2 regions of the Mesorhizobium sp. M0030 genome follow, and region 2 is predicted to be linked to the other one. Evidence: riboswitches for the same ligand, from Rfam matches in the RefSeq annotation. Region 2 holds a riboswitch; the other holds the start of a gene.
The links. Region 2 has a riboswitch for S-adenosylmethionine ahead of NKJ80_RS00365 (O-succinylhomoserine sulfhydrylase). Riboswitches for the same ligand answer to the same signal wherever they lie in the genome.
Positions count from the first base shown of each region.

Region 1: linked by a shared signal. The riboswitch ahead of metX (homoserine O-acetyltransferase MetX) and the one ahead of NKJ80_RS00365 (O-succinylhomoserine sulfhydrylase) in region 2 are both predicted to bind S-adenosylmethionine.

Region 1 covers NZ_JAMYVE010000009.1:182,560-197,682, forward strand. The annotation lists gene NKJ80_RS19305 (glycosyltransferase family 2 protein) at 1-762, opposite strand, end outside; gene NKJ80_RS19310 (DUF1330 domain-containing protein) at 1,011-1,331, shown strand; gene metW (methionine biosynthesis protein MetW) at 1,339-1,953, opposite strand; gene metX (homoserine O-acetyltransferase MetX) at 1,950-3,119, opposite strand; SAM riboswitch at 3,180-3,257, opposite strand; gene hisC (histidinol-phosphate transaminase) at 3,384-4,493, shown strand; gene NKJ80_RS19330 (prephenate/arogenate dehydrogenase family protein) at 4,498-5,433, shown strand; gene NKJ80_RS19335 (sugar kinase) at 5,441-6,364, opposite strand; gene NKJ80_RS19340 (DUF2125 domain-containing protein) at 6,489-7,487, opposite strand; gene NKJ80_RS19345 (gamma-glutamylcyclotransferase) at 7,612-8,145, shown strand; gene NKJ80_RS19350 (aldo/keto reductase) at 8,311-9,258, shown strand; gene NKJ80_RS19355 (LysE family translocator) at 9,342-9,968, shown strand; gene NKJ80_RS19360 (lysophospholipid acyltransferase family protein) at 10,038-10,847, opposite strand; gene NKJ80_RS19365 (LysR family transcriptional regulator) at 10,963-11,868, opposite strand; gene NKJ80_RS19370 (pyridoxamine 5'-phosphate oxidase family protein) at 11,983-12,615, shown strand; gene NKJ80_RS19375 (YdcF family protein) at 12,708-13,427, opposite strand; gene NKJ80_RS19380 (cell division protein FtsX) at 13,561-14,550, opposite strand; gene ftsE (cell division ATP-binding protein FtsE) at 14,543-15,123, opposite strand, start outside.
Region 2 covers NZ_JAMYVE010000001.1:64,027-79,149, forward strand. The annotation lists gene NKJ80_RS00330 (LysR family transcriptional regulator) at 1-959, opposite strand, end outside; gene chvE (multiple monosaccharide ABC transporter substrate-binding protein) at 1,249-2,319, shown strand; gene mmsA (multiple monosaccharide ABC transporter ATP-binding protein) at 2,472-4,004, shown strand; gene mmsB (multiple monosaccharide ABC transporter permease) at 4,001-5,287, shown strand; gene araD1 (AraD1 family protein) at 5,489-6,484, shown strand; gene NKJ80_RS00355 (ABC transporter substrate-binding protein) at 6,528-7,298, opposite strand; gene NKJ80_RS00360 (2'-deoxycytidine 5'-triphosphate deaminase) at 7,400-8,494, opposite strand; SAM riboswitch at 8,635-8,712, shown strand; gene NKJ80_RS00365 (O-succinylhomoserine sulfhydrylase) at 8,770-9,960, shown strand; gene NKJ80_RS00370 (ceramide glucosyltransferase) at 9,972-11,123, opposite strand; gene apaG (Co2+/Mg2+ efflux facilitator ApaG/CorD) at 11,345-11,737, shown strand; gene NKJ80_RS00380 (Hsp33 family molecular chaperone) at 11,923-12,954, opposite strand; gene argF (ornithine carbamoyltransferase) at 13,063-13,974, opposite strand; gene NKJ80_RS00390 (aspartate aminotransferase family protein) at 13,993-15,123, opposite strand, start outside.

The sequences.
Region 1 (15,123 bases), on a different contig from region 2:
GGCGATGAGCTGCCGGGCGATCATGTAAGGCGGAATGTAGGGGTAGCGGTCGGCGATATAGGGGTGCTTGTCGATCAAGCTCGCATAGGCTTCGACATAGCCGTCCCGGCGACCGGAGATCGAATTCTCCGAGTTGTACTTTTTCCAGTCGATCACTTCGGACAGCTGCGCGCCGCTGCGACGGGCAAAGCGCAGCAACAATTCGCGATCCTGCATGCGCGTGACGTCACTGTCGTAGCCGCCGATGGCCAGCAGCGACTCGCGCCGGGCGGTGATTGCCGACCCGGCAATGAAGATGGTCTGCGCGACAAGGGCCCGCTCCAGCGAGTCGCGGCTCAGCAGCGCCTCGCGGTTGACGCAGTTGGTGCGGCGATTGCCCTTCAGCGACACGAAGGAACTGATCAGCACTTCGAGCGAGGGATTGTTGTCGAACTGCTCCAGCGTCCGCGCCAGGCGATCCGGCAAATAGACGTCGTCGGAATCGAGGAATGTCACCACCGGCGCCTGCGCCCGCTCGATGCCGGCATTGCGGGCGGCATTGGCGCCGCGCCATTTCGAGCCAACATAGATCAGCCGTGGATCGCGGATTTCGGCAAGTGCGGCTGCCGTACCGTCGGTCGAGCCGTCATCGACGACAATGTGTTCGAACCGGGGAAAATTCTGCGCCAGCACGCTCTCCACGGCGCGCACCACCTTGCTGCGGCGATTGTGCGTCGGTGTGATCACCGAGATCAGCGGAGCGAGGTCGGTTGCCTTGGACATGTTGCTTCGATTGTGCCCCGAAATGCCTGGAGGCCGGAGGTTTTGATGGTCGCCGTCCAAGCCTTACCCCGGGATGGCATTCGATTCGACGCTACAAAAAACCAGCGGCAATGTCATCACAAACTGTTGAGCCAGGACGCCGGTAAGCCGGCCGATTACCCCAGACGTAATCGACCGATGGCCATCATGTCTGCAGATTGCGCCAACGAAGCCGGTCGTCGGGCTTCGATCTCACAGGGAGTTCAGCCATGGCCGCCTACGCCGTCGCCCATATGCGTCAAGTCACAATGGGCCCGCAGATTGTCGAGTATCTGCAGAGGATCGACGCCACATTGGAGCCGTTCGGCGGCCGCTTCCTTGTCCACGGCGGCGACATGGACGTGGTCGAAAACGAATGGCCCGGGCATCTGATCGTCATCGAGTTTCCGGACAGGGCGCATGCGTGGGGCTGGTACGATTCATCAGCCTATCGCGAGATTCTGGCCTTGCGCACCGACAACTCCCACGCCGATGTGATCATCGCCGATGGCGTTCAGCACCCGCACAAGGCGACGGACGTGCTGGAATAGGGGCAAACTACCGCTTCAGCAAGAACACCGCTTGCTGGCCGAAGAAATTCCAGAACCACCATGGCATCGACAGGCCGATCTTCTGGCCGTTGCCGTCGAGCGCGGTGGCTTTCTCGACCGAAGCGCCGAGTTCCTCGACCAGATTGACGAAGTCGCGGATGGTGCAGAAATGGATGTTGGGCGTGTCGTACCAGGAATAGGGCAGGTCCGCGGTCACCGGCATCCGGCCATTGACGAACAGCGACAGCCGCACCCGCCAGTGGCCGAAATTGGGGAAGGAGACGATGGCGCGGTTGCCGATTCGCAGCAGCTCGTCGAGCACCAGCTTCGGGTTGCGGGTCGCCTGCAGCGTCTGAGACAGGACGACGAAGTCAAAACCCTTGTCCGGATAGAATTCGAGGTCGGTATCGGCATCGCCCTGGATGACCGAGAGACCGCGCGCCACGCATTCATTGACGCCGCGCTGTGACAGCTCCAGCCCGCGGCCGTCGACCTGCTTGGTCTCCTGCAGGAGTTCGAGCAGCAGGCCGTCGCCGGAGCCGACATCGAGCACCCGCGACTGCGGCGGTATCAGGTTGGCCACGACTTCGAGGTCGACGCGCTGGCTGCCATTGACGCTCATGAGGCGAGCCCCCTTGCGCGGGCCGCCGAGCCGATGAAGCCCTTGATGGCGGCAAACAGTTCGGGTTCATCGAGCAGGAAGGCATCATGGCCGCGGTCGGTGTCGATCTCGACGAAGGAGACGGAGGCGCCGGCGGCGTTGAGCGCATGCACGATCGAGCGGCTCTCCTCGGTCGGGAACAGCCAGTCCGAGGTGAAGGACACCAGGCAGAAGCGGGTCTTGGTCCCGGCAAAGGCATCTGCCAACCGGCCGCCATGGTCGGCGGCGAGGTCGAAATAATCCATCGAACGGGTCATGTAGAGGTAGGAGTTGGCGTCGAAGCGGTCGACGAATGTCATGCCCTGGTGGCGCAGATAGCTTTCGATCTGGAAATCTGCGTCGAAACCGAAGGTCAGCGCTTCGCGGTCCTGCAGATTGCGGCCGAATTTCCGATGCAGGGCGGCTTCCGACAGATAGGTGATGTGGGCGGCCATGCGCGCCACGGCGAGCCCCTTTTCCGGGCGCTTGCCGTGCTCGAAATATTTGCCGCCATGCCAGTCCGGATCAGCCATGACAGCCTGGCGGCCGACCTCGTGGAAGGCGATGTTCTGCGAGGAATGGCGTGCGCCTGTGGCGATCGGCAGGGCCGAGAAGACGCGCTCGGAATAGCATGACGCCCATTCCAGCACCTGCATGCCGCCCATCGAGCCGCCGAGCACGCAAAACAGCTTTTCGATGCCGAAATGGTCGACCAGCATCAGTTGCGCCCGCACCATGTCGCGGATGGTGATGATTGGCAGGTCGAGGCCGTAGGGCTTGCCGGTGGCGGGATTGGTCGAGGCCGGACCGGTGGAGCCGAGGCAGCCGCCGATGACGTTGGAGCAGATGACGAAGAAGCGGTTGGTGTCGATGATCTTGCCGGGACCGATCAGCACTTCCCACCAGCCGGGCTTGCCGGTCACCGGATTGGTGCTGGCGACATGCTGGTCGCCGGTCAGCGCGTGGCAGACCAGGATGGCGTTGGTGCGGGCATCGTTGAGGGCGCCATATGTCTGGTAGGCGATCTGGAACGGCGACAAAAGCGTGCCGGCGTCGAGCTTCAGCGGCTTGTCAGGGCCAAAACGCAACACAGGGCTCGACGGGTTGTCGGCCTCGTTGTTGGTTTTTGTAGCGCGGAGCGCGGCCATGTGACTCTCCTTGCCCGCCGTCAGGCAATAAAAAACCGGCAATGCGATCGCAAAGCCGGTTACGTCACGCAAACGGCCCTTTAGCGAGTTGTTTAACGTGGCTGCAAGCCGACCGGCCAAATCACCACGGAACTGTTGCGTTCTTCTAGAACTCGTGCGGCCCGGCGTCAACGGCCAGCTATTGCCCGCCTCTCGACATTCGCGGCTACGGCTTGTATTTCCGCTGCGGCCTCCGGACGGAGGCATTCTCGATGGATTTGCGACATGGACAAGAAAGCGGACAAGGCACGGCCGACGCCCCGCGCGGGCATTATGGACATCGACGCCTATGTGCCGGGCAAGAGCACTGCCCCGGCCGGCGTCGCCAAGGTCCATAAATTGTCGTCGAACGAGAACCCGCTCGGCCCGTCGCCGAAGGCGATCGAGGCCGCGCGTGAAGTGGCTGCCAAGCTCGATGTCTATCCCGACGGCACCGCCCGCCGGCTGCGCGAAGCGATCGCCGAGGTGCATGGCCTCAACCCGGCGAACATCATCTGCTCCAACGGTTCCGACGAGATTTTGGGCCTGCTGGCGCAGACCTATCTTGCGCCAGGCGATGAGGCGATTTTTACCGAACATGCCTTCATGGTCTACAAGATCTACATTCAGTCGGCGGGGGCCAAGCCGGTTGCTGTGAAGGAAACCGAGGAGCGCGCCGACGTCGACGCGATCCTGGCCGCGGTGACGCCGCGGACCAAAATCATCTTCCTCGCCAATCCCAACAATCCGACCGGCACCTATCTGCCGTTCCAGGAGGTCCGCCGTCTGCATTCCGCGCTCCCGGGCAACGTGCTTCTGGTGCTGGACGCGGCCTATGCCGAATATGTCAGGCGCAATGACTATGAGGCCGGCATCGAGCTGGCGGGCAGCGCACAGAATGTGGTCATGACCCGCACCTTCTCCAAGCTCGGCCTTGGCGGCGCGCGCATCGGCTGGATGTATGGCCCACTGCACATAGTCGATGCCATCAACCGTATCCGCGGCCCTTTCAACGTTAACGCAACAGCGATCGAGGCCGGCATTGCCGCCATCCGCGACCGCGCCCATGTCGAGCGCAGTTCGTTGCACAACGAGACCTGGCTTACCTGGCTGAATGAAGAGCTGACGAAGCTTGGGCTGCGCGTGACGCCCAGCGTCGGCAATTTCGTCCTCATCCACTTTCCCGACGACAAGAGGCATTCGGCTGAGGCGGCGGACGACTACCTCACCCAGCGCGGCTATATATTGCGGCGCGTTACCGGCTATGGCTTTCCCAATGCGCTTCGCATGAGCGTCGGCACCGAAGAAGCCAATCGCGGCGTCATCGACGCCCTCACGACATTCCTGAAAAGCTGAAACAATGACATTACCGATGTTTGAAAAGATCGCGCTGGTCGGCATCGGCCTGATTGGCTCGTCGCTGGCCCGCATCATCCGCCGCGAGGGCCTGGCCCGCCATGTCGCCATCGCGACGCGCAGCCCGACCACGCTGGCACGGGCGAAGGAGCTCGGTCTTGGCGAGAGCTACACCACCGACGCCAGGGAAGCGGTCCGCAATGCCGACCTGATCATCGTCTCGGTGCCAGTGGGATCGTCGGGCGAGGTGGCGCAAGAGATCGCGCCGGCGCTGAAAAAGGGCGCCATCCTCACCGATGTCGGTTCGACCAAGGCCTCGGTCATTGCGCAAATGCAGCCCTATGTACCGGACGGCGTGCACTTTATTCCGGGGCACCCGCTGGCAGGTACGGAGAAATCGGGCCCGGATGCGGGTTTCGCCGAGCTGTTCGAAAACCGCTGGTGCATCTTCACGCCCCTGCCGGGAACCGATCCGGCCGCGCTGGAAAAGCTGTCGGAATTCTGGCGGCGCTGCGGCTCCAACATCGACACGATGGACCCGCAGCATCATGACATGACGCTGGCCATCGTTTCGCATCTTCCGCACATCATTGCCTACAACATCGTCGGCACGGCCGACGATCTGGAATCGGTGACCAAGTCGGAAGTGATCAAATATTCGGCTTCCGGTTTCCGCGACTTCACCCGTCTGGCCGCCTCCGACCCGACCATGTGGCGCGACGTGTGCCTGCACAACAAGGATGCCATCCTGGAAATGCTGGCGCGCTTTTCGGAGGACCTCGCCTCGCTGCAGCGGGCGATCCGCTGGGGCGACGGCGACAAGCTGTTCGACCTGTTCACCCGCACCCGGGCCGTTCGCCGTTCGATCATCGAGGCCGGCCAGGATATCGACGTGCCGGATTTCGGCCGGCAGGCGGTCGAGCACCCGGTGAAAAGTTAAATCTGTTTCAGACGGGCCAGGTCGCCGCGACCATGGCCATTGCCTCGTCCCTGTTTGGCGCCCCCAGCCGGCCGCCGAAGCGCTGGCATTTGAGCGCGGCCGCCGCGCTGGCAAAGCGCAACGCCTGCTCGATCGGCATGGTTTCCGCCAACGCGACAGCAAAGGCGCCGTGGAAAACGTCGCCGGCGGCCAGCGTGTCGACCGCCTTGATCTTCGGCGCCGCGATGTGGCGCACGCATCCGGCGGACCGGTCATGCCACCAGCTTCCCGCGGCGCCGCCGGTCACCGCGACAAAGGCGTCTGTGCGGCTGGCGAGGTCGGCGCAGGCGGTTTCGGGATCCAGCGCGTGGTCGCAGATAATGCGTGCAGCCGTCTCCGAAGCGACGATGTGCGAAGCCAGCGGCAACAGACGCTCCAGCACCTCCAGCGGCGCCGTGTCGGCGTCGAGGATTGCCGGGCAACCGGCGTCGCGCGCGGCGGTCAAGGCAAGAGCGGCGGCGCCCGGCCAGCGCACATCGACCAGCACGGCATCGAAGCCGGAAAGATCGGCGACAGGCACCGCCTCGGGGTCGGCCTGCGCCTTTGGGTCGTAGAAGGGCACGATGATGCGCTCGCCATGAGCGTCGACCAGGATCGCGGCCAGCGCCGAGCGGGCGCCTTCGACGCGGCGGACAAAGCGGCAATCGACGCCCTCGGCCTCGATGCCGGCCAGCAATTGGTCGCCGACGGCATCGTCACCTGCACTTGCCCACAGGAACACCTCGGCGCCGAGACGGCGGGCGGCGCAGGCAGCACTTGTCGCCATGCCCGAGGCGATCTGGATGCCGTCCGAGGCGATGAACTTGCCCTGATGCGTGGGCAGGGTTTCGACGCGCAGGATGGTATCCAGCGTCAGCGCGCCAACGCTCAGCAGTTTCACCGGTCGGTTCATGCGTCGGCTTGCTCGAGCATGATCTCTCCCCAAAAGCCGTTGCCGCTCTTTGCGATCATGCTCTATCTCTTTGTTTTAACGCAATTCCGGACGGAAAACTTCTCACACTTTTCCTGGAATTGCTCTAATCGAGCGGCTTGATCTTGCCCAGCGGAATGAAGCCGAGCGAGACCTTGCCCTTCACCACCTTGAGCGGCATCGACGGTTCGTTGCCGAGCAGCGCCAGACCGGCAAAGCCTTGCTCGATCTGGCTCTTCTGCTCGGGGATTGCGGTGGCGAGGATTGCCGCCACGGCTTTGGGATCCTGCAGCTTGATCGTCAGGTCGGCATTGACCTGGCCGTTGGCGTCGACCGACACCGGGCCGGAGACGGTGATGCGCGCGGTTCCCGACGACAGATCGAGCTTGTGGATGCCGACCGCCTGGCCGCGCAGGCTCCTGGCCTGCGTCTTCATCAGCGCGACGCCGTTCTTCAGCGTCGCGTCGCCGCTGCCGTCGAGCGGCGGCAGCACGCGCCCGCCGATCGCGTCGGCGTCGATCTCAAGATCGGTGAAGCTTCCGGTATAGCCAAGGTCCTGACCGTCCGGCCGCAACTCGCCCGCCGCCGTTCCGGCGCTGAACAGTGAAACCGGGTCGGTGTCGTCGGCCGGATCGGTCTGGCCGGACAAGCTCTCGGCCTGCAGCGAAATGCTGCGTGGCAAGGGCCAGGAGAGCTTGGCATTGGCCTGCAGATTGTCCCAATCGATCCATAGCGGCGCCATCCCGGGCACCGAGGTCCGCAGTGGCCCGCGCAACTCGGCGGCGGGCGACAAAGGCCGGATGAGTTCTGCAACGAAGTTGAAGCTGCCTGCCGAGGCGGCAACGTTCCTGGCGTCGTCCTCGTAAGCCAGATTGTCACAGGAGATGGCAAAACGCAGGGGGTAGCCGCTGACGGTGAGGTTGGCGCAGCCGGCCTCGATGCCTTTGTCCTTGAGCGAGGCCACCGCCTTGTCGGCTTCGCTGCTGACGCGACCGGCGACATAGAACCAGACCGCGCTGTAGGCGCCGAACAGCATAACGACCAAGGCAGCGAGCCACATCAGCCGGTGGCGAAACTTCGACGGACGCTCGTCACTTGACGTCATGCTGCGGCTTTCATTAACGCGGGCGTGTTGCGGGTGGACTGTGGCTTACGCAACAAGCAAAAAGAACAGAAGAGCACCGATTCCGATGCGGCGGCGTCACTCTCGTGCAATCAGGCTTGGCGATATGGGCGATTTTTGGGTTTTTGGCTACGGCTCGCTGATCTGGCGACCGGGATTCGCCCATGTCGAGACACGGCGCGCGCGGCTTTACGGCTACCGCCGGTCGCTGTGCGTCTATTCCTTCGTGCATCGCGGCACGCGCCAGCGGCCGGGCCTGGTGCTAGGCCTCGACCGTGGCGGCTCCTGCATCGGGCTGGCCTTTCGCGTGCCCGGCGAGCTGCGCGATGAGGTGCTGACCTATCTGCGCGAGCGCGAATTGGTGACCAGCGTCTACCTCGAGCGTGTGCTCGATGTCAGCCTCGACGGGAATGGGGCGGCCGCGGGAGAGAGAGTGAAAGCGGTCGCCTATATCGTCGACCGCCAGCATGAGCAGTATGCCGGCGGGCTCGACCCCGCGCATGCGGCAGGTGTTATCCGTGGCGCCGTCGGCCAGTCCGGAAACAACGAGGACTATGTGCTCAACACGCTGCAGCATCTCGCGGCGCTGGGTATCAGCGACCACTGGCTGGAAGAGGTGGCGAAGCGGATCGCCTCGTGAGCCAGTAGACCACGGCGAGCCTGCAGGCGAAGCTCTCGCGCCTTTGTGAAGCGCTGGCCCGCTGGAAAAATTGGCTGAGGCCTTTGACCTCGGCGCGGCGAGACCTAGCTTAGCTGCGGCCCGAAGCATTCGGGTCGCCCGCCGCCAGCCCCACGGAGCCCCGTCTTGCAAAAACGCCGTCTCGGTCAAACCGACCTTTCCATCGCGCCGCTGGTCCTGGGCGGCAATGTCTTCGGCTGGACCGCGGACGAGAAGACCTCCTTCGACCTGCTCGACCGGTTCGGCGACGCCGGCCTCAACGCTATCGATACCGCCGATGCCTATTCGCGCTGGGTGCCCGGCCACGCGGGCGGCGAGTCCGAGACCATCATCGGCAAATGGATGAAAAGCCGCGGCAACCGTGACAAGATCATCGTCATCACCAAAGTCGGCTCGGATATGGGACAAGGCAAGAAGGATCTGTCCGCTGCCCATATCGAAAGGGCAGTCGAGGCGTCGCTCAAGCGACTGCAGACCGATGTGATCGACCTTTATCTCTCGCATTGGCCGGACCCGACAACCCCTTATGAGGAGACGCTCGGCGCCTACCAGAAGCTGCTCGCTGCCGGCAAGGTCCGCCATATCGGCGCCTCGAATCTTGACGCCGGCCAGCTGCGCGCCGCGCTCGATGTTGCCAGCCTGCGCGGGCTGCCGCGCTACAGCGTGCTGCAGCCGGAATACAATCTCTACGACCGCTCATCCTTCGACGGGCCGCTGCATGATCTGTGCGTGGCCGAGGATATCGGCGTCATCACCTATTTCAGCCTCGCCAAGGGGTTTTTGAGCGGCAAATACCGTAGCGAGGCCGATCTCGGCAAAAGTGAACGCGGCGGCGGCGTGAAGGCTTATCTCAATGCGCGCGGCATGCGCATTCTGGCCGCACTCGACACCGTCGCGGCGCGCCATTCGGCCAAGCAGGCGGAAGTGGCACTCGCCTGGGTGATGGCGCAGCCCGGCATCACCGCGCCGATCGCCAGCGCCACGACGCTGGACCAGGTCGACAGCCTGGCGCGCGCCGCATCGCTGAAGCTCAGCGCGGAGGATCTCGTGGCGCTGGACAAGGCCAGCGCCTAGCCGCGCAGCTTCGGCACGATCGTTCAAGACGACGGCTGTCCGCCTCGCCACACTGCTCTCCATTATTGTGGAGAAGAGGCAGCATGGCCGCAGACATTCTTTCGCAGGCGCAGCCCTGGCAGCAATTGCTGGCGCTGGTGCTGGCGGCAACCGTCGTCATGGGCAGTCCTGGCCCGGCGACGATCAGCGTCACGGCGATAGGGGCCGCCTTCGGCCTGCGCAATTCGCTTCACTACACATCGGGGATCATTTTAGGCACCGTCGCGGTGCTGCTGGTGGTGGCCACCGGCATCAAGGCTATCCTTACCTCGATGCCGGGCGTAGCGCCGGTGCTGGCGGTCGCTTCCGCCGCCTATATTCTCTACCTCGCCTACAGAATAGCGACAGCGCCGCCGCTGGCCGCGCGTGACAGCAGCGCGGTTCTGCCGACCTTCCTCGGCGGCTTCCTGCTCGCCGTTGCCAACCCGAAAGCCTATGTGGCGATTGCTGCGGTCCTTGCTGGCTCCGCGACCGCAGCCGGCGCCGATGCTCTCGGCATCCCGGCCAGGCTGGCGGTTCTCACCCTGATGATCGTAGCCATCCATGTGCTGTGGCTGCTGGCCGGCGCGGCCTTCGCCCGCACCCTGCGCCAGCCGCTGGCGTCGCGGATCATCAATCTGGCCTTCGCGGCGACGCTGGTGCTGACCACGGCGCTGGCGGCGTGGCCTTGAGCCGGCCCGCAGAAGAGATCAAGCTTTGGTCTTTTTTGTTTTGGCGCGATTCAGGACGGAAAAAACCGCTCACACTTTTCCTGGAATTGCTTTGGCGGCCGCGGCGAGTTCGGCCAGCCGCTTGACCGCCGTCGGCGGCATTTGCGGCGGGTTAGGAGCCTGCGATGCCTCGATTAGCAGCTGGTCGCAGGCGGCTTCCGTATCGCCGATCAGCCGGTCCATGAATTCGTCCTTGCCGAGCCCGGGCGGAATCGGCGGCAGGAAGCGGGCCTTGATGGTACCGGGAAAGCGCAGGAATTTGCGGCGCGGCCAGTAGAGGCCGGCGACATGGGCGACCGGTACCACCGGGACGCCAAGCTGCGTATAGAGCTCGACAATGCCGTATTTGTAAGCCGGCTCGTCGCCTGGCGCTCGGCGCGTGCCTTCGGGGTAGATAATCAGCTGGCGCGGATTGCGCCCCATCTCCTGCTTTGTCGATGCAACGACCTGCTTCAACGCCTTGGAGCGGCTGCCGCGGTGAACCGGGATCATCCGCATCTTCAGGATGTACCAGCCGAAGAAGGGGATCCAGGTCAGCTCGCGCTTCAGGATATAAAGCGGGTCGTGGAGGAACGGAAAGAAAGCGATCGCGTCCCAAAACGACTGGTGTTTCGGCGCCAGGATGAAAGAGCCCTCCGGCAGGTTCTCGACGCCGGTGATGTCGCTCCTGGTGCCGGCGATCTTGTCGTAGAGCCACAGGCTGGTGCGCGACCAGAATTTCGGCACGAACCAGGCGCGATGGCGTGGCGAGAGGAAGTAGTAAGGGGTCCAGAGGACCATCTGGACGATCAGATTGACATAGAAGACGAAGTTGAACGCCAGCGAGCGGATATAGAGCATGCGGGGAAGGGCCCGTTGAGGAGGTGTGCGTTGGTTACACCAAGCGCGGGCAAAAAGGAAACGCCGCAATGGCCTGACATAGGCCGGCTCGCCACTGACTCAAGCCAGTCTCAACTCACCACGTCGCCTGCAATAGCCGCTGCTTCAGCCGCGGAGCGGCGAAATCGAGGAACGCCCTGAGTTTCACCGCCAGCAGGCCTTGGCCGGCATGGACGAGGCTCACCGGCCATGGCTGCGGCTCTAAGGGCCGCAAGACCGGGACGAGCACGCCGGAACGTACTGCGTCCGCGATCTGGTAGGAGAGCACCCGCGTCATCCCGGCGCCTGCAATCGCGGCATCGATTGCAGCTTCCGCCGTGTTGACGCGCAGCCGTGAGCGGATCGGCACGATCAGTTCGCCCTTGTCGCCGGCAAAGCTCCAGCTGGCGAGAGCGGAAGGCCCCTCGAAACTGATGCATTCATGCGCGGCCAGATCGTCCGGCGTCCGCGGCATGCCATGCGCGGCGATATAGGCGGGGCTGGCGCACACGACGCGACGGATCGCGCCGACGCGGATGGCAATGAGGCTCGAAGGCGCAAGCTCGCCGATGCGGATGGCAAGGTCGAGATGTTCCTCCGCCAGTTGGGTTATCCGGTCAGCCAGCGTCAGGCGAATGTTGACTTGAGGATAAGCCGCCAGGAATTCGGTGACGACAGGCAGCACGTGCAAGCGACCAAAGACGACCGGCGCGGTGATGAACAGGTCGCCGGTCGGCGTGCTGTATTCGCCGGCAGCGGTGCGTTCGGCTTCGCCGACCTCGCCGAGGATGCGGCGGCAGGCGGCGAGATAGGCCTGGCCGGCATCGGTCAGCGTGAGCTGCCGGGTCGAACGGTTCAGCAGGCGCGCCTGAAGGTGCTTTTCGAGGTCGGAAACCTTGCGGCTGACCGTTGCCAGTGGAATGCCGAAATGGCGGCCGGCAGCAGAAAGGCTGCCCGCTTCCACCGCGGCGACGAACAGCGACATGGCTTCGAGACGATCCATACTTTCTTCCGGAAATTGGAAGGATAGCTTGCAACTATGCCATCTACATCCAAAACATGGAAGGATCTACCTCTTCGCGTACAATGGCCGTGTTTCGGCCTCGCGGAGGCTTCCATGAATGCTCATACTTTCACCAGCGATGTCGCCTTCACGCCGACGGTCAAGGCGATCCAGACCCGCAAAGGTTCGCGCAAGGGCTATGCCAGCGCCGAGGAGCGCGGCGGATGGCGCGCCCATATGACGCCCGACCTCGCCGACTTCATCGCGGCGCAGACCAGCGTCTTCCTGTCGACGGCAAATGGCGAGGGTCAGCCCTACATCCAGCATCGCGGCGGGCCAGCCGGCTTCCTCAAGGTGCTGGACGAGAAGACCATCGGCTTTGCCGATTTCTCCGGGAACAGGCAGTTCATCACGCAGGGGAATCTCGCCGACAACAACCAGGCATTCCTGTTCCTGATCGACTATGCGCATCGCCAGCGCGTCAAGATCTGGGGCACGGCGCGCGTCGTCGAGGACGATGCCGAGCTTCTGGCAAGGCTGATGCCGCAGGACTACAAGGCGCGCCCCCAGCAGGTCATCTTGTTCACCGTCTCGGCCTGGGATGCCAATTGCCCGCAACACATTCCGCAGCGATTCGAGGCCGCCGATGTCGCGGCCGCACTCGCCGAACGCGACAAGCGGATTGAAAGCCTCGAACAGGAGATTGCGCGGCTGCGTGGCGCGGAAGACGGCACGGCCAAGGGGTAATCGAGCGCCGTCAGAGTCGTCTGTCCAATTCCCAAGGGAAAGCGTACGTGCTTTTCCCGGGAAAACCGCTACACACTTTTCCTGGAATTGCTTTAGTCCTTGGCGGTCGAAACCTCGGCCAGTGCGACGCTGTCGGCAGTCTGGCGGACCGGGACGACGCCGCGCGCAAGCGCCAGCAGGTATTTGCTGTATTCGGTCAGAAGCACGCGTAGCGCTTCCGGCTTGGTCAGCCAGTCGCCATTGTCCAGATTGGTGTTGACCACCGGATAGGGTTCAAGCCTGGCGCCATGCAGCAGGCGGCCCATCTCGAGCAGGCTGCGCGGCATGTGGTAATTGTTGGTGACGAGGATGACGCTGCCATAGGCGTGGCTCTCCACCCATTTAGCGCTTTCCTCGGCATTGCCGATCGTGTCGAGCGCGGCGCGGTCGATGTCGACACAGCAGGAAAACAGCGCCTTGTCGCCGCCGGTAGCAGCCTGCAATTGGCGGCGGCTGGCAGAGGGATGCACGCCTGAGATCAGCAGCCGCTCGCCCTTGCCGGAGGCAAGCAGATCGAGTGCTGCGTCGAGGCGGGCCTGACCGCCGGTCAAGACGATGATCGCATCGGCCTTGGCCGGGTTGGTCGGGGTCGTCATGTGGCTGACCTTGCTGGCGAACCAGCCGAAGCCACCGGCAAACAGGGCCACCAGCAGCAGTAGACAGAGGGAGGCGAGACGCAGGGCGGTGCGCAAACGGCCCAGCCCGGTACGCACACGCAAACGCACCACTGGCATCTGTCCAGCCGTTCCGGTCGACTCCCGCGCGTTCATCATCCTATGGTTAATCCTGAAATGCCTTTTTGGTAAGGAAAAAAGCGCACATTGCGTTACGTCGGTTTTCGATCCGTGATCGTCCCTTCCATTCCTGTCCTTGCCCCCGAACTGTTTTCGCTTCTGCCCTCACGGGTCACCCCGCATCCGGCTGGCGGACATCGATGTCGCTGAGATAGGCGACGACGGTGGCGTGCGAGGTCGCCGCCGTCAGTCCGCCGATCACCAGCACCATCAGGCCGACGCCGAGATAGCCTGCCGATCCGATGGCGAAATTGCCGAACAAAGCGGTGGCCTGGTCGGCCTGCGGCGTTGCCATGTTGCGCGACGACCACCAGGAAAAGACGATGAAAACCAGGATCGCGGCTGCGCCGCCGGCGGCTGCGCCCTTCATCCCGGTGACCAGGAAATGCCAGCGGAATTCGCGCGCGATGAAGCGCGCCTCGGCGCCGACGAAATGCAGCACTTCGATGATATGGCCGTTACCCGCCATGGCGCCGCGCGTCGCAAACACTACGGTCAGCACCGTCGCCGACAGCATCAGGACCAGCACGGCGATGCCGATGGTGACCGTGGTGCGGGCCATGGCGACCAGCCGGTCGACCCATGTACGGTGATCGTCGAGCGAAGCACTCGGCAGCTTGGGCGTGAGCGCCGCACGGATGGCGCTGAAGTCGGGCGGGCTGGTCTCGTCGATGGTGACGATGATCAGGCGCGGCACCGGCAATTCGTCGATATTCAGGCCCGAGCCCAGCCATGGCTCCAAAAGGCGCGCGGTGGCGTCGCGATCGATGATCCGGGTTTCCTTTACGCCGGGGAATTCGCCGACGATCTGCGAGGCCTGGGCAAGGGCTGCCTCCATGTCGAGGCCGTCGACCGGCTTGATCTGAATCGTCGCCTCGCGCGAGATCTGGTTTTCCCAGACCGAGGCAGTGTCGCGCACCAGCGTGACGGCGCCGAAAGTCATGCAGGACAGGAAGGTCATGATGGCGATGACCAGCACCAAGGCGCGGCCGGCAATATTCTGCGCCGGCACGATCGGCGCCATGCGGCGCTGGACGCGCTGCGTCGTCGTTGCGGGCTCGGCGGCGTCTTCATGCAGCTGTTCGGCCGATAGCTCAGTCATAAATATCCAGCCTTCCGCCGGCCAGGATCATGCGGCGCGCGTCGACCTGCTCCATCAGGCCGAGATCGTGAGTGGCGATCACCACCGCGGTGCCGAGCCGGTTGAGCTCAATGAACAGCCTGAGCAACCGGCGCGCCAGCGGCGGGTCGACATTGCCGGTCGGCTCGTCGGCAAGCAGGATTTCGGGCTGTTCGATCAAGGCCCGAGCGATTGCCGCGCGCTGCTTTTCGCCGCCCGAAAGGACCGGCGGCAGCACATGCATGCGCTCGCCCAGGCCGACCCATTTCAAAAGTTCGGTGACGTCGGTGCGGTAGCTCGCTTCCTCGCGGCCGCGCACGCGCAGCGGCAGAGCGACATTCTCATAGGTGGTCATGTGGTCGAGCAGGCGGAAATCCTGGAACACCACGCCGATGCGGCGCCTGAGATGCGGCAGTTCAGCGCGCGAGATGCGCGAGCGGTCCTTGCCGAAGATGGTGATCAGCCCGCGTGTCGGCTTCAGCGACATGAACAGAAGGCGCAGCAGCGTCGTCTTGCCGGCGCCCGAGGGCCCGCTCAGGAACTGGAAGGAGCTCT
Region 2 (15,123 bases):
GACAGCACGCGGTTCTTCACCGTGATCAGGCTGTAGGGGCGGACCTCGATGTCGAACTCGGTCTGGACGACATCGATGGCGCCGGCGAGACCGTCGGGGTTCTGGATGAATTTTGCCACCTGGATCGACACCGGGGCGATGGCGTCGGACTGCGCCACCATGACCAGTGTGAGCAGCAGCGACGAGGTGTTGAGGATGCGGTCCGGCAGGGCGATGTTGCGGTTCAGGAAATTGCTCTCCATCGCCTGGCGCAGCGGCGACCCGCCCGACTGGAACACCCAGTCGAAGGCGGCGGTGTCCTCCAGCCTCACCGCCTTCCCATTGTTTAGAGGATGGCCGTTGCTCAGCGGGTGGCCTCGGCGCACGATCAGGCAGGCCTTCTCGACGCCGATGACGCGCGATTCGAACAGGCGCGGATTGAGGTCTTCGGGGACACGGGCGATGATGAAATCATGGCGCGTGGCGATCAGTTCGCGCGCCAGCACATTCGACGTCTCGACCTGCATGGTAATCTCGATGCGCGGATAGAGGCGGCGTATCTCGCGGATCGCCGGGACCGCCAGTTCGATCGCCGGCGCCGTCACCGCGCCAAGGAACACCGAGCCGCCCTTGCCGGCCTTGAGCTCCGATATTTCGCGGTCGGCCTCGCGCATTTCGAGCAGGATCGAGCGCGCGCGCCGGGCCAGCGCCTTGCCGTAAGGGGTGAGCGTGATGCCGCGCGGCAGCCTTTCGCAGAGCTTCACCTCGAGCACCGCTTCCATCTCGGAAATCATGCGCGAGGCCGCCGGCTGCGAGATGTTCATCACCTGGGCGGCAGCACTCACCCGACCGTGATCGTCGAGTGCTGCGATCATGCGCATGTGACGCAGGCTCAAGCCGCTACGCAGAAGTGTCTCGCCATCGCCCGGCAATTCATCGTAACCGCTTGAAATTCCCTGAGGACCTCGTAAAGCCGCCATGCCTTTTCCCGCTTCCGCCACTGTTCCAGCCCGGTTTAGTCATATACCGGTTTTGGTATAGCAACCACCGAAGATCGCATTTGACAGTTATGGCAAAGGGTCACACTTTCGCGCGTCCTCAAGACTTGACGGTCGATGACGAGCAAAATCGTATCGATTTAAATCTGAGGGCCGATTGGGAGGATACCGGAGATCGATTATGACGGCGGCGGCGCTTTGGCGCATCCGCCCGACTGCGCGGCCCGCGAAGCCCCGAGGTGTCGCGTCCATCAACCAGGGAGAGTTTTACGTGAAAATCATCAAGACACTGGCCGCCGTCGCGGCCCTTGGCATCGCTGCCATGACCTACTCGGCGCATGCAGCCGACAAGGGTCTTGTCGGCGTGCTGATGCCGACCAAGACCTCGCAGCGCTGGATCAATGACGGCGATGCCGTCAAGTCCCAGCTCGAAGCTCTCGGCTACACGGTCGACCTGCAGTACGCTCAGGACGACATCCCCAACCAGCTCAGCCAGCTGGAAAACGAAATCACCAAGGGCCCGAAGGCGCTGATCATCGCTTCGATCGACGGCACGACCCTGTCGGACGCGCTGCAGAAGGCCGCTGACGCCGGCGTCGTCGTCGTCGCCTATGACCGCCTGATCAAGAAGACCGCCAATGTCGATTACTACACCACCTTCGACAATTTCGGCGTCGGCGTGATCCAGGCGAACTCGCTGGTCAAGGGCCTCAAGGAGCGCTTCCCGAACACCAAGCCGTGGAACGTCGAACTGTTCGGCGGCTCGCCGGACGACAACAACGCCTTCTTCTTCTACAACGGCGCAATCTCGGTGCTGCAGCCGCTGATCGATGACGGCTCGATCAAGATCAAGTCCGGCCAGACCGGCATGGACAAGGTCGGCACGCTGCGCTGGCTCGCCGCCACCGCCCAGGCGCGCATGGACAACCTGCTGTCGGCCAACTACTCGGACGGCAGCCGCGTCGATGGCGTTCTTTCGCCCTATGACGGCCTGTCGCGCGGCATCACCGCTTCGCTGCGCGCCGTGGGTTACGGCACCGACGCCCAGCCGTGGCCGATCGTGACCGGCCAGGACGCCGAGACTGCTTCGGTCAAGCTGATCATCACGGGCGAGCAATACTCGACCGTGTTCAAGGACACCCGCGAACTGGCCAAGGCCACCGTCGAACTCGTCGACAAGGTGCTCTCGGGCGGCAAGCCGGACGGCCTCGATGAAAAGACCTACAACAACGACGTCAAGGTCGTCCCCTCGATCCTTTTGACGCCGCATGAGGTCGACAAGTCGAACTACCAGGCACTGGTCGTCGACTCCGGCTACATCAAGGCCGACGAACTGAAGTAATCCGTTTATAAAGACAGGGGTCCTGCGCGACGCAGGACCCCTGTCCGTTCACAAGCGACCCCGGTATTGTTTCTACCGGACTTAGTTTGCGTGCATGTCGTTGTCTCAAACCGCAAGCACTTTGGAGCGACATGCAACAGGAGGAGCTTGCCCTGATGACGACGATTTTGGAGATGCGCGACATCACCAAGACGTTCCCCGGCGTGAAGGCGCTGTCGAACGTCAACCTCAGCGTCGAAGAAGGCGAGATCCACGCCGTGGTTGGCGAGAACGGCGCCGGCAAGTCGACGCTGATGAAGGTCCTGTCGGGCGTCTATCCCGCCGGCACCTATGACGGCCAGATCATTTTTCAGGGTCAGGAATGCCAGTTCAAAGGTATCCATGACAGCGAACACAAGGGCATCGTCATCATCCACCAGGAGCTAGCGCTGGTGCCGATGCTGTCGATCACCGAAAATATCTTCCTCGGCAACGAAAACGCCCGATACGGCGTCATCGACTGGGATGCCAACGAGGCGCGCACCGCTGCCCTGTTGAAGAAGGTGGGCCTCAAGGAGGACCCCAAGACACTGATCACCAATATCGGCGTCGGCAAGCAGCAGCTGGTCGAGATCGCCAAGGCGCTGAGCAAGGACGTCAAGCTTTTGATCCTCGACGAGCCGACCGCGTCGCTCAGCGAGAAAGACAGCCAGGCGCTGCTCGATCTTCTGCTCGAATTCAAGCGCCAAGGCATGACCTCGATCCTGATCTCGCACAAGCTCAACGAGATCAACCGGGTCGCCGACAAGGTAACCGTCATCCGTGACGGGCGCACCATCGAGACGCTGGCCAAGAAGGATATCTCCGAAGACCGCATCATCACCTCGATGGTCGGCCGTTCGCTAGACGACCGCTATCCGCCGCGCGAGCCCAAGATCGGCGAAGTCGTGTTCGAGGTGAAGAACTGGTCGGTCTATCACCCGCTCCATGCCGAGCGACAGGTGATCAAGGGCATCGACATCAATGTGCGCAAGGGCGAGGTGGTCGGCATCGCCGGGCTGATGGGCGCCGGCCGCACCGAATTCGCCATGAGCCTGTTCGGCCGCTCCTATGGCCGCCGCATCACCGGCGAAGTGCTGCTCAAGGGCAAGCCGGTCGATGTCTCCTCGGTAAGCAAGGCGGTCCAACACGGCATCGCCTATGTCACCGAGGACCGCAAAACCTACGGCCTCAACCTTATCGACCATATCAAGCATAACATTACGCTGGCCAATCTCGACGGCGTGTCGCGCCACAGCGTGATCGACGACATGCGCGAGCTTGCGGTCGCCAACGACTATCGCAAGAAGACCAATATCCGTGCGTCAAGCGTCTATCAGATGACCGGCAATCTTTCCGGCGGCAACCAGCAGAAGGTGGTGCTGTCGAAATGGTTGTTTGCCGACCCTGACGTGCTGATCCTCGACGAGCCGACACGCGGCATCGATGTCGGCGCCAAATATGAAATCTACACGATCATCGCGCGCCTTGCCTCGGAGGGTAAGGCGATCGTGGTCATCTCGTCGGAAATGCCGGAATTGCTGGGGATTACCGACCGCATCTACGTCATGAACGAAGGGCGCATGGTGGGCGAAATGCCGGCGGCGGAAGCAAGCCAGGAAAAGATAATGCGCGCCATCGTCCGGGGAGAAGGAAAAGCAGCATGAGCACCGAAAGCGCCCCCGCCCCGCAGGGCAACGTCGCCGACGAACAGCGCCCGCGCATCGCCGTCTCGGCGCTGGCGACGAATTTACGCGAATACGGACTGATCATAGCCCTGATCGTCATCATGCTGTTCTTCCAGTTCACCACGTCGGGGACGTTGTTCAAGCCGGTCAATCTCAGCAATCTGGTGCAGCAGAACTCCTTCATCATCGTGATGGCGCTCGGCATGCTGCTGGTGATCGTATCGGGCTATATCGACCTCAGCGTCGGATCGGTCGCCGGTTTCATCGGCGCGCTGGCGGCAAACATGATGGTCATCTGGCAGCTCGGACCGCTGAGCAATCCGCTGGTGGTTTCGATCGTCTGCCTGGTCGCGGGTGGCCTGATCGGCGCCGCGCAAGGGTATTGGATCGCCTATCACCGGATACCGAGCTTCATTGTCACGCTGGCCGGCATGCTGATCTTCCGCGGCATTTGCCAGGCGTTGCTTGGCGGCGGCTCGTCGGTGGGTCCGCTTCCCGACGACTTCAAGATGCTCAGCTCCGGCTTCATCCCGGATGTGATCGGCCCACTGACGCTCGTCCCGCCGGTCGTGAACGCAGCCGGCAAGACCATCATGGGCAGCGGCGTGACCCTGCACATGACGACGGTCGTGCTGGGGCTGATCGCCGTGCTCGCCTATGCCTATTTCGGGGTCCGCACCCGGCGCAAACGAGAACGCCATGGTTATGAGGCCGAGCCCTTCACCCTGTTCGTCGTCAAGACGCTGGTCGCCAGCGCGCTGGCGCTGTTCCTGGTCTATGAGTTTGCCAGCTACCGCGGCCTGCCCGTGGTGCTGCTGGTCATGGGCGTGCTGATCACGCTGTTCGTCTTCGTCACCAAGCGCATGACCATCGGGAGGCGCATCTACGCCATGGGCGGCAATCCCAAGGCGGCGCAGCTGTCGGGCATCAACACCGAGCGGCTGACGCTGATGGTGTTCATCAATATGGGCGTGCTGTCGGCGCTTGGCGGCCTGATCATCGCGGCTCGTCTCGGCCAGGCGGTGCCGGCGGCGGGTCTCGGCTCGGAGCTCGATGTCATCGCCGCAGTGTTCATCGGCGGCGCCTCGGCGATGGGCGGCGTCGGCCAGGTTATCGGGGCGGTCGTCGGCGGCTTCATCATGGGCGTGATGAACAACGGCATGTCGATCATGGGCGTCAATGTCGACTGGCAGCAGGTGGTCAAAGGCCTGGTGCTGCTCGGCGCCGTGATCTTCGACGTCTACAACAAGAACAAGGCCTGACAAGCTTCAGCGAGGCAAGCAGGAGGCATACGGTCGCGGCGCAGCCGGCAAGTTGTCGGCATAAGAAGTCCCCCGAGGGATGGAGCTCGCGAGCGCAATCCGGACGAAGAGTTCAACCCGTGGCGCGGCGAGGTCCGAGCCGCGCAGGTCAAGGTTTGCCAAGGGGCAACCCGGCCAAGGCACATGAGAGAGGATTTCATCATGCTAATCTCCCAGATCCTCGACGACGCCGAGACCATCCGCGTCGTCGCCCGCAATGGCGGCGGCAAGACCAGGATCATCAACGGCGCCCGCAGCGTCTATTCGCTGGCCATGGAAGCCGCGCGCACCGGAACGGGCCTCGCCGCGCTGATCGAGCGCAAGGGGTTCGGTGAAGCGATAGACCTCGACGCCGTCTACAAGAAGGGCCGGCTGGTGTCGCCGATCAACCATCCCGATCCTGCGCATCTGCATCTGACCGGCACCGGCCTGACCCATCTCGGCTCGGCGGCGACGCGCGATTCCATGCACAAGAAGCTCAGCGATGGCGGCGAGGAGCAGCTTACCGATTCCATGAAGATGTTCCGCATGGGGCTCGAAGGCGGCAAGCCGGCCAAGGGCCAGACCGGCGTGCAGCCGGAATGGTTCTACAAGGGCAACGGCACCATGGCGGTGGCGCCGGGCGCCGCACTGATGTCGCCGGCCTTCGCGCAGGACGCCGGCGAGGAGCCGGAAATCGCCGGCATCTATGTCATCGGCGACGACGGCGCGCCGTTCCGCGTCGGCTTCACGCTGTCGAACGAGTTTTCCGATCATGTTACCGAGCGGGTGAACTATCTGTTCCTGGCACATTCCAAACTGCGCAACGCCTCGTTCGGGCCGGAAATCCTGATCGGCGACCTGCCGGCCGACGTCAGGGGCTCATCGCGAATCTATCGCGACAGCAATTTGCTGTGGGAAAAGCCGTTCCTGTCGGGCGAAGCGAACATGTCGCACACAATCGCCAATCTCGAACATCATCACTTCAAATATTCGGCCTTCCGCCAGCCGGGCGACGTGCATGTGCACATGTTCGGCACGGCGACGCTGTCCTTTGCCGACGGCATCAAGACTCAGGCCGGCGACGTGTTCGAGATCGAGGCCGGGGATTTCGGCCTGCCGCTGCGCAACCCGCTGGAGATCGAGCAGCCGGTGAAGGTGGCGGTGAAGGCGCTTTGAGACGTAATCTCCCCTTGAGGGGGGAGATTGGCAGCGCCCACCGTCAATAAATATCGAAGTCGAAATACTTGGCCTGGATCTTCTTGTAAGTGCCGTCGGCGACGATGGCGTCTATCGCCGCATTCAGCTTGTCGCGCAGCGCCGTGTCTTCCAGGCGGACAGCGATGCCGGCTTGCGTCTCGGTGCCCTTGACGTCGCCGACAAGCTTGCAGCAGCCTTCGCTCGCCTTCTTCAGCCAGTCCATCAGCACGAACTTGTCGGAGATGACGGCGTCGAGACGGCCGTTCTGCAGGTCGGTGATCGCCTCTTCCTGGGTGGGGTAGAGTTTCGCCTCGGCGCCGGCCTTGCCATAGGCGTCCTGCGCATAGTCGGCCTGGGTGGTCGAGGCCTGCGCGCCCACCGTCTTGCCGGCAAGGGCTGCCGGTTCGGTGGAAGTGAGGTCGCTGTCCTTGGGCGCCACCAGCGCCAGCGGCGTCGTGTAGTATTTGTTGGTGAAGGCGACCTGTTTCTTGCGCTCCTCGGTGATGCTCATCGAGGCGATGATGGCGTCGAACTTTTTCGCCTGCAGCGCCGGGATGATGCCGTCCCAGTCCTGGGTGACGATCTCGCACTCGACCTTCATCTGCGCACACAGCGCATTGGCAATGTCGATGTCGAAGCCCTCGATCTTGCCGTCCGCGGTGATGGTGTTGAAGGGCGGATAAGCGCCCTCGGTGCCGATCTTCAATTTCTCCTGCGCCTCAGCCAGCGAGCCGGCCGATATCACCAGCATGGCAGCGCCCGCTGCCGATATGATCCATCTTGAAATCTGCATTTTGGTTCCCCTTGCGCGCCGTTCTCTTGCCGGCCACCGAAAGGCAGCCAAGCATGGTGAGGCAGCGCAGGCAAGTATTTTGCCTGACGGTGATCGAAGGTTCAGCCGGCGGGGCGGAAATGCTTGGAGAGCTTGAGGCCTTGCGCCTGGTAATTCGAGCCGAGATCGGTGCCGTAAAGCGCCTGCGGCCGCTTCAGCATGTGTTCGTAGACCAGCCGGCCGACGATCTGGCCGTGGTCGAGGATGAACGGCACTTCGTGGCTGCGCACTTCGAGCACCGCCCGGCTGCCGGTGCCGCCTGAGGCCGAATGGCCGAAGCCCGGATCGAAGAAGCCGGCATAGTGAACACGGAATTCGCCAACCAGCGGATCGAAGGGCGTCATCTCGGCGGCGTAGAGCGGCGGCACGTGCACGGCTTCGCGGCTGACCAGGATGTAGAACTCGTCCGGGTCGAGCACCAGTTCGCCGGCGCCGCTCTTATAGAGCGGCTCCCAGAAATCGACGGCATCCTGGGCGGCGCGCTTGTCGACATCGACCAAGCCGGTGTGATGCTTGCCGCGATAGCCGACCAGGCCGTTCTGGTCGCCGTCAAGATCGATCGACAGCGCAATGCCGCCGCCGGAAATGTTGGGCGGCTCGGTCGCCACCAGCATCTCGGCGCGGTGCAATTCGTTCAGTTCTGCCTCCGACAACAGCGCGTTGCCGGTGCGAAAGCGGATCTGCGACAGCCTCGATCCGGCGCGTACGACGATCGGGAAGGTGCGCGGACTGACTTCGAGATAAAGCGGCCCGTGATAGCCGGGGGCGATCTTGTCGAACTCATGGCCGCGATCGGTCATCACCCGGGTGAAGATGTCGAGCCGGCCGGTCGAGCTCTTCGGGTTGGCCGAGGCCGACACGTTTGCGGGCAGCGCCAGGCTTTCGAGCAGCGGCACGATGTAGACGCAGCCGGTTTCCAGCACCGCGCCCTCGGCGAGACTGAACTCATGCAATTTCAGCCGGTGAAGCTTGTCGGCCACCAGATGATCGGGACCCGGCAGGAAGGAGGCGCGCACGCGAAAAGCCTTGTTGCCGAGCCTCAGATCGAGGCTCGCCGGCTGCACCTGGTCGACATCGAGCGCGCGCGGCGACTCCAGCGCGCCGGACTGAAACAGCGCGGAAATGTCCTGATCGGGAAGAATGCCTGTCTGCCGCAAAAGGCTGGCTCCGCTCCAAGGTCGGTCTCTTTGTGGCAGGTTCTTGCCGCAAAACCGCTGGATATTATTGCGGAACCTGCCTGGTACAAACCTCTTAATGAAGCCGGCAATTGACGCAAGCGCAGGTGAGGTCTAAAGGGTCGTTATCCCGTGGTGATTTGGCCGGTCGGCTTGCAGCCACGTTAAACAAGTCGCTAAAGGACCGTCGGGCCGCAAGGCCATATGGACCGGTTGCGACTTTCGCGGCCGGTTTTTTTGTGTCTGGAACAAAAGCGATGAGCACCAAGAAGCGTAACTGGAAGCCTCAGACCGCACTCGTGCACGGGGGAACACTGCGTTCACAGTTCGGCGAGACGTCGGAAGCGATGTATCTCACCCAGGGCTATGTCTATGAAACGGCGCAGGCCGCGGAAGCCCGTTTCAAGGGCGAGGAGCCGGGCTTCATCTATTCGCGCTACGCCAACCCTACCGTCGACATGTTCGAAAAGCGCATGTGCGCGCTGGAGGGTGCCGAAGATGCGCGCGCCACGGCGTCCGGCATGGCGGCGGTGACGGCAGCGCTCCTGTGCAGCGCCAAGGCCGGCGACCATATCGTTGCGGCGCGCGCGCTGTTCGGCTCCTGCCGCTGGGTGGTGGAGACGCTGGCGCCGAAATACGGCATCGAGGCAACGCTGGTCGACGGCACCGACATCGCCAACTGGGAAAAGGCGGTGCGGCCGAACACGAAACTGTTCTTCCTGGAAAGCCCGACCAATCCGACGCTGGAAGTGGTCGACATCGCAGCGGTGGCGGCGCTCGCCACCTCGATCGGCGCCAGGCTGATCGTCGACAATGTCTTTGCCACGCCCTTGCAGCAGAAGCCCTTGCAGCTCGGCGCCCATATCGTCGTCTACTCCGCGACCAAGCACATTGACGGCCAGGGACGCTGTCTCGGCGGCATCATCCTGTCGGACAAGAAATGGATCGACGAGAATTTGCACGACTATTTCCGCCACACCGGCCCGAGCCTGTCGCCGTTCAACGCCTGGACGCTGCTCAAGGGCCTGGAGACGCTGCCGGTTCGGGTGCGCCAGCAGACGGAAAGCGCGGCCAAGATCGCGGATTTCCTGGCAGGACGGCCGGAAATCGCCCGCGTCATCTATCCCGGCCGCGCCGACCACCCGCAGGCCGACATCGTCAAGAAGCAGATGACGGGCGGATCGACGCTGATCTGCCTCGACGTCAAGGGCGGCAAGCAGGCGGCCTTCGCCTTGCAGAACGCGCTCGACATCGTGCTGATCTCCAACAATCTCGGCGACGCCAAGAGCCTGATCACCCATCCGGCGACCACCACGCACAAGAACCTCAGCGACGAAGCTCGCGCCGAGCTTGGCATCGGGCCGGGAACGCTCAGGCTGTCGGTCGGTCTTGAGGATACGGACGATCTGCTGGAGGACGTTGCGCAGGCGCTGAAGGCAGCCGGATAGGCCGCGAGGCGTCACGCTCCCGACGAAACCTCTTCCAGTTCGGCCGTCTTGGTGCCGATGGTCATGGTGTTGCCGCGCCAGTCGACGGCGCCGCTCAGCCAGCCGCGCGCCCAGATGGCGGGAAGCATCATGTCGCGGACCATCATCGCCGGGACCAGGCGCAGCGACAGATGCCAGCCCTTGGCCGCGGCCAGCGCGCATTCGGGAATGTAGGCCGCCGTCAGCACGGCCATCACCGTGGCCGGCAGGCTGATGCCGGCACTTGCGGCCGCCACCAGCGCCAACGCCAACGGCACGGCGACGCCGGTCAGGATCTCGGGTGCGAAAAACAGCGGGAAGGTGACGCGGCGCAACCGCGCCCAGCGCGCCTGGCGCGACCAGATGTCGGCAAGTCGGCGCTGCCCCAGTGGTTGCTCGAAAGGCGAGGCAACGAGATTGACGTGCAGGCCCAGTCCGTTGACCAGCTTGGTTGCAGCAGCATCCTCGGCGATCTCGGCGGCCAGCGCGCGGATACCGCCATTGGTATCGAGCATCGGCTTGTTCCACAGCATGCTCTTGCCCTGGGCAAAGCCGAGACCGAGCGCCTCGCCGGCGTATTGCCAGCGCGCCTGCAGCGTGTTGAGGAACGCGCATTCGACCTCGGCCCAAAAGCCATCCGGCCGAGAGCCGATCGGCGTCGAGCAGATAAGCCCGGTATTGGTCCGCCAGGCCGCCATCAGGTGCTGGACGTAATCCCTTGGCATCAGCACGTTGGAATCCGCCAGAATAACCCAATGATAGCGCGCCGCTTCCCAGCCCTTGACGCAGTTGTTGAGCTTCGGGTTGCTGCTGACGCGGTCGTCGCCGATCAGCAGCCGGGCCGGCACGTTGGGAAACAGGACGATCGCCCTGTTTATCAGTTTGACGACGGGATCGTCGGCGTGAGCGACGCAGAAGATCAGTTCGTAGCGCGGCCAGTCGAGCGAGAAGGCTCGCTGCAGCGTCTCTTGTGTGAACGGCTCCACGCCGCGCGACGGCACGACGATCGAGACCGGTGGCTGCTCGCCAGACGGCGGAGGGATAAGGCGACGCGCTTGCAGTTTCGACGAAGCAAGCAGGATGCTGGCGAGATTGGAAAGAAGCAAAGCGGAGGAAGCGAAGGCGGCTGTGAGAGCTGGTTCCATCGAGATCTGGTCACTCCGGAAAGGCCGCTCGCGGCTGCTTTGTCAGTCGACAGATGGGCCTTGAGTCGCCGGCAAGGTTTGCGCACACCAACATTGTCATGTGTCACTTAAATGACATTGTTTGTCGGCACTGCGCTTTGAGGCTGGCAGGACATGCCGCTCTGCGCGTATCAAACCGCATGGCGCGACAAATGTTCCCTGCTGCGCAACCGGAGCAGCCCATGTACCGCGCCGTCACGCGCAACATCGAAGTGCAGGTCAGACCGTTCTACCTGGAGGACCGCTCGGACCCGGCGGAGAACCGTTATGTCTGGGGCTACCAGGTGACGATCGACAACCAGTCGGACGATTTCGTGCAGCTTATGGCGCGTTACTGGCACATCACCGACGGCAGCGGCCGGGTCGAGGAAGTGCGCGGCGCCGGCGTGGTCGGCGACCAGCCTGAGCTCAATCCCGGCGACAGCTATCAATACACGTCAGGCTGCCCGCTCTCGACGCCCTCCGGCTTCATGGTCGGCCACTACACCATGCGCAACAAAAAGGGCGAGACGTTCGACGTCGCTATTCCCGCGTTTTCGCTGGATCTGCCGGGGACCCGACGGACGGTGAATTAGGGGTTTTCTCCCCGTCACTATACGGGGAGAAATGCCCGGCAGGGCAATGAGGGGCAGCGCCAGAGTCATGAGGTTATCTTCCACGCACATGACCTAGGCTATGCGCGGCCATTCACCAAAGTTCGCGCTGCCCTCATCCGCCCTTCGGGCACCTTCTCCCCGTGAACGGGGAGAAGGAAGAGATGCTACTGAGTTGCAAACTCCGCCGGGTCGAAGTCGTACTGCTTCGAGCAGAACTCGCAGGCGACGTGGATGCCGCCATCTTCGGTGCTGTCCTTGATCTCCTGCGCGGAAAACCCCTCGAGGATGCCGCGTATCTTGTCCCTTGAGCAGGAACATTGGTCGGCGACCGGCACGCCGCCGAAGACGCGCACGCCATGTTCGTGGAACAGCCTGTAGAGCAGCCGCTCGGCGCCGATGGTCGGGTCGATCAGCTCGGTCGGCTCGATGGTGCCGAGCAGCGCCACCAGCTCGCGCCACGAATTGTCGGCCGGCTCCTGCGTCACGTCACGCGGATCGCCGTCGCCGCCCGAAATGTCGGGCACGCGCATGCGCTCGGGTGACTGCGGCAGGAACTGCGCCAGGATGCCGCCGGCGCGCCACTGCTCACGAGCGCCGCCGGGACCTGGCGTCAGAAGCTTGGCCACCGACAGCCTGAGGTCGGTCGGGATCTGCTCCGACTGGCGGAAATAGGTGCGCGCGGCGTCCTCCAGCGTCTCGCCGTCGAGCTGGACGATGCCCTGATAGCGCTGCGTGTGCGCGCCCTGGTCGATGGTCAGCGCCAAAACGCCGCTGCCCAGCAGCGTCTGCTGCGAGGTCTGGCCTGCGGCCACCAGGGCCTCCAGCCGGTCGGCGTCGAAACGCGCATAGGCGCGCAATGCCGAAGGCGTGGAGAAATCCGCGACCAGCATGTCGACCGGGCCGTCGGTGCGGGTCTGCAGGATGAACTTGCCTTCGAATTTGAGCGAGGTGCCGAGCAGCACCGTCAGCACACAGGCTTCCGCGAGCAGGCGGGCGACCGGCTCGGGATAGTCGTGACGGTTGAGGATGGCGTCGAGCATCGGCCCGAGTTGCACGGTGCGGCCGCGCACGTCGAGCGGGCCGACCTCGAAGGGTACGACATGATCGTCGCCGGCATAGCCGAACTCGCCGAGTTTGGGGTGATGTTCAGTCACTTGATGCGTTTCCAACATGACAAAGCTCCAGGGCGCGGCCATGCGGCCCGGAGGGGTGCATGCGTCCAAACGCGCTTGATTTGCGTGATGGGGCGCAAATAGGCATCGCGCCGCCCCGGATCAAGCGCTTGGAGATCAAGCGCCTGGAGATCAAGCGCCCAGACACCAGGCCAAAACCGCCTTCTGGGCGTGGAGCCGGTTCTCGGCTTCGTCGAAGACAACCGAATGCGGACCGTCGATGACCTCGTCGGTGACTTCCTCGCCGCGATGCGCCGGCAGGCAGTGCATGAACAGGGCGTCGGGCTTGGCCCTGGCCATCAGCGCCGCATTGACCTGATAGGGCGAGAAGACATTGTGGCCGCGGGCGCGGTGTTCCTGGCCCATCGACACCCAGCAGTCGGTGACGATGCAGTCGGCTTGGTCGACGGCTTCCTCGGGCGAGCGGGTGAAGTGCAGCTTGCCGCCATTGCTCTTCGACCAGTCGATATGCTTTTGCGCCGGCTCGCTGCCTTCCGGCACTGCGACGTTCAGGTTGAAGCGGAACCGCGCCGAAGCTTCGAGCAGCGAATGCAGCACGTTGTTGCCGTCGCCGGTCCAGGCGATGGTCTTGCCGGCAACCGGACCGCGATGCTCCTCGAAGGTCATGATGTCGGCCATCAGCTGACAGGGATGGGTGTCGTCGGTCAGCCCGTTGATGACCGGAATCGTGGCATTCTCGGTCAGCTCGAGCAGCCGCTCATGCGACGTGGTGCGGATCATGATGGCGTCGACATAGCGCGACAGCACCTTGGCGGTGTCGGCAATGGTCTCGGAACGGCCGAGCTGCATTTCGGTGCCGGTCAGCATGATGGTCTCGCCGCCGAGCTGTCGCATGCCGACGTCGAAGGACACGCGCGTGCGCGTCGACGGCTTGTCGAAGATCATGGCCAGCACCTTGCCTTCGAGCGGTTTGGTCCGTTCGCCGGCCTTGAGGCGCGCCTTGCGCACCACCGCATCGTCCAGCATCAGGCGCAGATCGCCTTCGGAAACGGCGGAAAGATCGGTGAAATGGCGAAGGCTCATCGGGAATGGTTCTCGGGATTACTTCGCGGCGGCCGCGGCGATGGCGTCGGTCAGGCCCTTGGCGCCGGCGCGGATGCGATCGAGCGCTTCGCCGATCTCGGCGTCGGTGACGGTCAGCGGCGGCAGCAGACGAATGACGTTGTCGCCGGCCGGCACCGCCAGCAGATGCTGGTCGCGCAGCGCCATGTTGACCTTGGTGTTGGGCATGGCGCATTTCAGGCCAAGCATCAGGCCGCTGCCCCTGATGCCTTCGATGACATCGGGAAATTCGTCGGCGACCGCCGCCAGGCCCTGCTTCATCAGCAATGCCTTGCGCTGGACGTCTTCGAGGAAGCCGTCTTCCAGCACGACGTCGAGCACAGCGTTGCCGACCGCCATGGCCAGCGGATTGCCGCCGAAAGTGGTGCCATGCACGCCTGCCGTCATGCCGACGACAGCGTCGTCGGTGGCGAGGCACGCGCCCATCGGGAAGCCGCCGCCAATGCCCTTGGCAATCGCCATGATGTCGGGCGTCACGCCGGTCCATTCATGCGCGAACAGCTTTCCGGTGCGACCGATACCGCACTGGACCTCATCGAAGATCAGCAGCAGGCCGTGCTGGTCGCAGAGCTGCCGCAGCCGTTTCAAGGATTGCGTCGGCACCGGGCGGATGCCGCCCTCGCCTTGCACCGGTTCGATCAGGATCGCGGCGGTCTCTGGTGTGATCGCCTTCTCGGCGGCGTCGATGTCGTCGAAGCCGACCTGGTCGAAGCCTTCGACCTTGGGCCCAAAACCTTCGAGATATTTGTACTGGCCGCCGGCGGCGATGGTCGCCAGCGTGCGGCCGTGGAAGGCGCCTTCGAAGGTGACGACCCGGAAGCGCTCGGGATGGCCCTTGACGAACTGGTAGCGCCGCGCCGTCTTGATCGCGCATTCGAGCGCCTCGGCGCCGGAATTGGTGAAGAACACCTTGTCGGCGAAGGTGGCGTCAGCCAGCCGCTCGCCGAGCCGGGTCTGCCCCGGGATCTCGTAGAGATTGGAGACGTGCCAGAGCTTGGCCGCCTGTTCGGTCAGCGCCGAGACCAGATGCGGATGGCTGTGGCCCAACGAATTGACCGCGATGCCGCCAGCGAAATCGAGATATCGCTCGCCCTTGTCGGTAACCAGCCA